DNA from 2 places in the Shewanella spartinae genome. Region 2 is predicted to be linked to the other one. Evidence: predicted binding sites of a transcription regulator. Region 2 holds the regulator's gene; the other holds the start of a gene.
The links. The regulator FliA, encoded in region 2, starts transcription of late flagellar genes. The targets are predictions, from matches to a motif close to CTAAAGNTNNNNNNNNNNNNGCCGATA.

Region 1: K0I31_RS04355 (DUF5610 domain-containing protein) is a predicted target of FliA. The motif match lies at 1,775-1,801, and genes of this name have one in related genera.

The regions. Positions count from the first base shown of each region.
Region 1 is NZ_CP080418.1:977,125-980,241, forward strand. Features, by position in the region: gene K0I31_RS04340 (ABCB family ABC transporter ATP-binding protein/permease) at 1-468, shown strand, start outside; gene K0I31_RS04345 (hypothetical protein) at 544-801, shown strand; gene K0I31_RS20100 (hypothetical protein) at 832-1,041, opposite strand; gene K0I31_RS04350 (phosphoglycerate mutase family protein) at 1,155-1,691, opposite strand; gene K0I31_RS04355 (DUF5610 domain-containing protein) at 1,844-2,425, shown strand; gene K0I31_RS04360 (ferredoxin--NADP reductase) at 2,555-3,117, shown strand, end outside.
Region 2 is NZ_CP080418.1:1,577,578-1,580,694, reverse strand. Features, by position in the region: gene K0I31_RS07025 (protein phosphatase CheZ) at 1-340, opposite strand, end outside; gene cheY (chemotaxis response regulator CheY) at 354-737, opposite strand; gene K0I31_RS07015 (RNA polymerase sigma factor FliA) at 780-1,499, opposite strand; gene K0I31_RS07010 (MinD/ParA family protein) at 1,492-2,373, opposite strand; gene flhF (flagellar biosynthesis GTPase FlhF) at 2,378-3,117, opposite strand, start outside.

The DNA.
Region 1 (3,117 bases), 600 kb from region 2:
GTGTTGTTTAACGACTCCCTGCTGGAGAATATTCGTTATGGTCTGCCGGGGGCGAGCGATGAGCAGGTGAAGGCGGCGATAGAGCTGGCGCATCTGTCTAATTTCGTCTCTCAACTCAGCGAAGGCTGGCACACTAAGGTGGGTGAGCGCGGGTTAAAACTCTCCGGCGGCGAGAAACAGAGGGTGGCGATCGCCAGGGCGATCCTCAAGGGCTCGCCCCTGTTGGTGTTCGATGAGGCGACCTCTTCGCTGGATAGCCATTCAGAGCAGGCGATCCTCAATGCGCTCAAGGAGATGGCCAAGGGGCATACGAGTCTGGTCATCGCTCACAGGCTGTCGACGGTCGTGGATGCCGACCAGATCTTGGTGCTGAGTCAGGGCAAGATAGTCGAGCGTGGCGATCATCAGAGCCTGCTCGCGGCCGATGGCCTGTATAAGAAATTGTGGACCGTACAAAATCAGCATTAATTGTGTGGGATTAAGTATTCGTTCAGGTTTGATTTGCATAATATTTGTTAATAACAAACCTACGGAGGCGGTCCCATGAAAAACATCCCTATACATGCAAGTATCGAAGGCCAGGCGCGGATCGTAGATACCGATTGGCTAGCCATCATGGCGACCTTAAGAGAGCGGGGATTGGGACAGGAGGAGTTGGTGGTCGTCTATGCCCAGCTGAGCTCCTACCTGAGGGTCACGACACGGGGCCTGACCCTTGCCATGATCCCGCCCTCGACCGTAATCGAAGGGCTTACGCGTGAAGTAAAGCACTACGCGAATGACTATGCGGGGATGATGTAGGGTTTGCCGCCAGACTGGCTGGCAGAAGGACTAGGCTGTTTTTGAGGTGTTGATCGGCTTCCAACCGTCACAGAGGAGGCTGAGCTTGGTATTTTGCGGCTCATAGGGGGTCAGTCTAATGATCTCTCCACCCTTGAAGCAGATTGTCTCGCCTTCAATAACCGTTAATCGGTTGCAGTTTTGACAGCTAACCGACAAAGGTTTACTTTTATTTCCCGCTCCAAAAAACGAATTACTCACCAGTGATTCTCCGTGGCTGCGCTTAACGTCAGCGCGTGCTGCTATTCCATATATCGCTAATGTAATCAAGTTTAGATCATAAAGCTAGCGCTATCTAGACTAATGTCTAATCCTTATTGGGTATTGCCTGAAGTTGCACCATATTGGGTTTTTATCAGGCTACTTGCGCCATCTTGGGGCAGGGAAAGGATAAACAAATTGTCATATTCATCCTCTCTCAATTGAGGTATTTCGGGTCCTCGAAGTGCCTTGATGATCAGTGGCACAGTATTGGAGTGGCCGGCGATGATCACATTGCCCTGCTGCGCCATCACCTTGTCGGCAATGGCCGCAATATGTTTGTCCAAATCCTTGCCTGCGTCGATGACAACTAAAGGAATTCCTCTGGCGGTAATAAGCGGCGTTAAGGTTTCCTGGGTGCGCTTAAATTGTGTGGATATGGCCAGGCTGAGTGGGGTATCGCCCAAGCTTTCAACCAATGCCTGTGCTCGCAACTTGCCCGCGTCATTCAAGCTAGGGTCGCGTCCCTGGTCTGCTTTTTCGGCATGACGCACCAGAATTACCGTCTTGCTGGCGATTGCTGGATTGGCCTGCGCCATTGGCAGGTAAGCTACCAGGGCGAAAAGTCCAATGCTGATGAGTCGTAACATGGGAACCCTTATTTAATTAACGAATTGGTTAGCATACCGCACTTTGTGTGAATTGCCGATGACAGATTAATTGGGCATTTGCGCTAAAGTTGCTTACAAAATGGACGATAATAATAGCTGAGGGCTAATTTAATTTGGTGAGCGAGGCGATTATGGAGATTCAAAATCACGGCGGAGCCGTATCTGCGGCGGCGCACAACAAGACAGATTCGACGACTAACCATGGTCAACAAGTCTCCGAAGTGGCCAAGAACAAGACGGCATTGGCGGCCAGTAAACAGCTGATGAATACGGCGATCTTGGAAGCGCAGCAAGAGGTGAACTTGAGCGCGGGCAATGAGCCCATGCAGCTGTTGTATAAGGCGGCGATTGAGGCGATTAATGAAGAGCTGGCACCAACCATGGGTGAGCACGCCATCGAGAGGGCGGCGGCTCAAGGGGTGGATACCTCACCCGAGGCGACGGCCGAGCGCATCGTCAGCTTTGCGACTCAGTTTTTTGCCATACATCAGGAGCAAAACAGCAGCATGTCCTTCGATGAGCAGCTCAGCTCCTTCATGGACATAATCGGTGGTGCCATTGACCAAGGTTTCGATGAGGCCAAAGATATCCTCTCCGGACTCAAGGTGCTTGAAGGCGATATTGCGGCTGGGGTCGACAAGACCTATGGCCTAGTACAGGAAGGGCTGCAGGCATTCAGAGACAGTTTCAATCAAGAGACAGAGCAAGAATAAGGCCTTCTGACTCCCATTAGATTTCGATAAACCCCTTAAGATAAGGGGTTTTTTGTTGTCTTGACTCGGATAGAAAATCTATGAATCATGGGAGTATCAGTATTGATTGATGCCAGCAGAGGTGGCGATATGTGGGGAGAGGCAAAGGTTGTAGAGCGGATTGACTGGAGCGATCAGTTATTTACCCTGAAGCTGTCGGCCGATATCGGCGATTTCATTGCTGGGCAATTCATTAAGTTGTCGCTGCATATTGACGATAAACGTGTCGCCAGAGCCTATTCACTGGTCAATGCGCCCGATGCGCCGCTGCTGGAGGTGCTGGCGGTCAGTGTCGACGATGGTCTGCTGTCGCCAAAGTTGCAGGCCTTAGCCCCGGGAGACAGCATCGATATCTCCACTAAGGCGGCGGGTTTTATGACGCTGGATGAGATCCCAGCCCAGGGCAAGCATATGTGGTTTTTTGCTACGGGAACCGCGGTGGGCCCCTTTATCTCCATGATGAGAACCACCGAACCCTGGCAGCGTTTTGAGCGGGTGATCTTAGTCTACGGCGTGCGCTATCAAGAGGATCTCGCCTATTATGAAGAGCTTAAGGCGTTCCAGGCCAAATACCCCGGAAAGTTTACCTTAGTTACCTCTGTGACCCGGGAGCCGGTGGAAGGCGCGCTCAGTTGCCGCATCACCCAAGGTGT
Region 2 (3,117 bases):
TCATGGTAAGGGCATCTGCAAGGGGCAGAGACTCTTCGACGGCGTCCATGGTTTTATTGGCGGCCTGCTCCGTCATGTCGATGACATAATTGAGGCGCTCTTTGGCATCGGGAATTTCGCTATTGGCCAGCTCCACGAGGCGACCGTCCACCTGAAAGTCCACTATGGCACTGTGAAGCTGACGGGTTAGGCGACCCACCTCGTCAAACAGCTCTTTCTGAATCGGGCTGGCGATATCGCGAATTAGCTCATCGGCCATCTCTTGTTGACCCGCCTCTAGCAGATCAACGAGTTGCTTGGCCTGTGCTAGATTGATCAGCCCTGAAGTTTCTGCCTGCATAGCTCAACCTTGATTAACCGAGTCGTTCGAAAATTTTGTCTAACTTCTCTTTCAATGTCGCCGCAGTAAAAGGTTTCACCACATAGCCATTCACACCGGCCTGCGCCGCTGCAATGATCTGTTCCCTTTTCGCTTCCGCAGTCACCATCAACACAGGAATGTGCTTCAGGTTGTCATCAGCACGGATAGCCTTTAACAGGTCGATCCCCTGCATGCCAGGCATATTCCAATCGGTCACGACAAAGTCAAAATCGCCTTTTTGCAACATAGGCAAGGCTGTCGAACCGTCATCTGCTTCCTGAGTGTTATTAAAACCCAAGTCTCTCAACAAGTTCTTGATGATGCGTCTCATTGTTGAGAAGTCGTCAACAACGAGAATCTTCATATTCTTGTCCAAGGTTTCCTCCGCGGAGCTGTTTTTATATTGCTCATGTAATCGTTATATTTTGGTCCAATGCTTGAGTTTAGCTTTGAGTCTGAGCATCGCCTGGCTGTGTATCTGGCTTACTCGGGATTCGCTTACATCAAGTACGGCACCGATCTCTTTTAAATTTAATGCTTCGTCATAATATAACGACAAAACTAATCCATCTCTTTCTGGCAGTAATTTAATCGCCTCGACGAGGGCCTCGTGGAACTGTGTCTCTGCCAGTGACTCAAATGCGTCGTCCTGATGATCGTCTTCCTGTCTTACTACATCGACCGATACACCAAGATCTTCAATTCCAACTACTTTCCCGACGGAAACATCATTAAGAATATGATGGTACTCATCGAGCGTCATATCAAGTCGATCCGCAATTTCATTGTCTTTTGCGTCACGTCCAAGTTCTTGTTCTAGCTCGTCAATCACCTGGGCTATGCGTCGCTGATTACGGTGAACCGACCTGGGTACCCAGTCTCCTCGCCTAATCTCGTCGAGCATGGAGCCGCGAATACGTATACCGGCGAAGGTTTCAAACTTGGCGCCCTTGCTGCCATCGAACTTGGCCGAGGCTTCAAGCAGGCCCATCATACCTGCTTGTAACAGATCATCCAATTGCACCGAGGCGGGTAGACGAGCGAGTAAATGGTGAGCAATCCTTTTTACCAACGGTGCATACTGTTCGACAATAGAAGCTTTGTTATCTAAACAAGTATACGCAGCGGCTTTACTCACTCGTACGATCCTCTTGATATTCGGGACGTTGAACCAATCGCTCTACAAAGAACTCCAGGTGTCCGCCCGGTTGTTGTGGCACTGGCCAGCTAATAATCTTATTCGCTAGGCCGTGATAAGCAATTGACGCAGGCGACTTAGGAAATGCCTCGACGATCAACTTTTGTTTACGAACTGATTTGCGAAGGTTTTCATCGAAGGGGATAGTCGCAACCAGCTCCAGGGCCACGTCGAGAAAACGGTCGGTTACCTTGCTAAGTTTAGCAAACAACTCCATCCCTTCTCGCAAACTTCTGACCATGTTTGCCACAATCTTAAATCTGAATACACCGTGCTCACGGCTAAGAATCTTAATCAAAGCATAGGCATCGGTAATAGAGGTCGGCTCGTCGCACACCACCACCAACACATCTTGAGAGGCGCGAGAGAAGCTGAGCACCATGTCTGAGATACCTGCCGCGGTATCGACCACCAGGATATCAAACTGGGTCTTCATCTCGCTGAAGGCACGGATCAGGCCCGCATGCTGGGCCGGTGTCAGCTCGACCATGGCCTGGGTGCCAGAAGTAGCTGGAATAATGCCAATCCCCTTAGGACCGCGTACGATAATATCGTCAAGGTCAGCGTCACCCGATAATACGTGGGAGAGATTGCGCTCGGCTCTTAGGCCCAACATGACATCGACGTTGGCCAGGCCCAAGTCGGCATCGAGCACAAGCACACGCTTGCCCTTCTCGGCCAGGGAGACGGCGGTATTGATCGATACGCTGGTTTTACCTACGCCACCCTTACCACCGGTTACGGCAATTACTTTTACTTTTTCGTTATATGGTTGATTCATCATACGTAAACCGCTTGCTTGATCCCGACTCATTATATTACTCAAATGCGTAGGCCTGTTCATATGACCTTTCGTTATTCTGTATTGGTTGCACTTTCTTTTCGAGTACCGACAGGGCCTTGTTGGCTAAGGCTAAGGTGTCGGCTACTTGCATATCTTCTGGCACTCTTTGTCCATCGGTGACATAACTCAAAGGTAATCCGCTTTGAATCAACACACTCAACGCCGGTGCCAAGGCCACTGATTCATCTAATTTGGTCAAAATCGCGCCGGATAATGGAATCCGGGTAAACTGCGCGACGGCATCTTCAAGCACTCTTCTTTGACTTGTAGATGACAGTACCAGATAACTGCGAATAGGTAATCTGCTATTTGCAGTTAAATTATCAAGTTGCTGGAACAATCTCACATCTCTCTGTCCCATGCCCGCCGTATCTATCAATACTAGCTTGCGATTGCGGAACTGATAAAGAATTTGTTCCAACTCATTGAGATCATGAGCTTGCTTGACCGGGCACCCCATTATTTTGCCATAGGTTGCCAGCTGCTCATAGGCTCCAATGCGATAATGATCCGTTGTAATGAGTGCAACTTGATCTGAACCATGCTGCGCGGCGAATCGAGCGGCTAATTTTGCGACACTCGTCGTCTTACCCACACCGGTTGGCCCCACGAAGGCGACCACACCGCCTTGACGAACGATGTCGTCACCTTGGTTGTCGAGCATATTTGCCAGGCTGCGTGGCAAGGCCTTTACCAGATCTGCCGGTACATAGT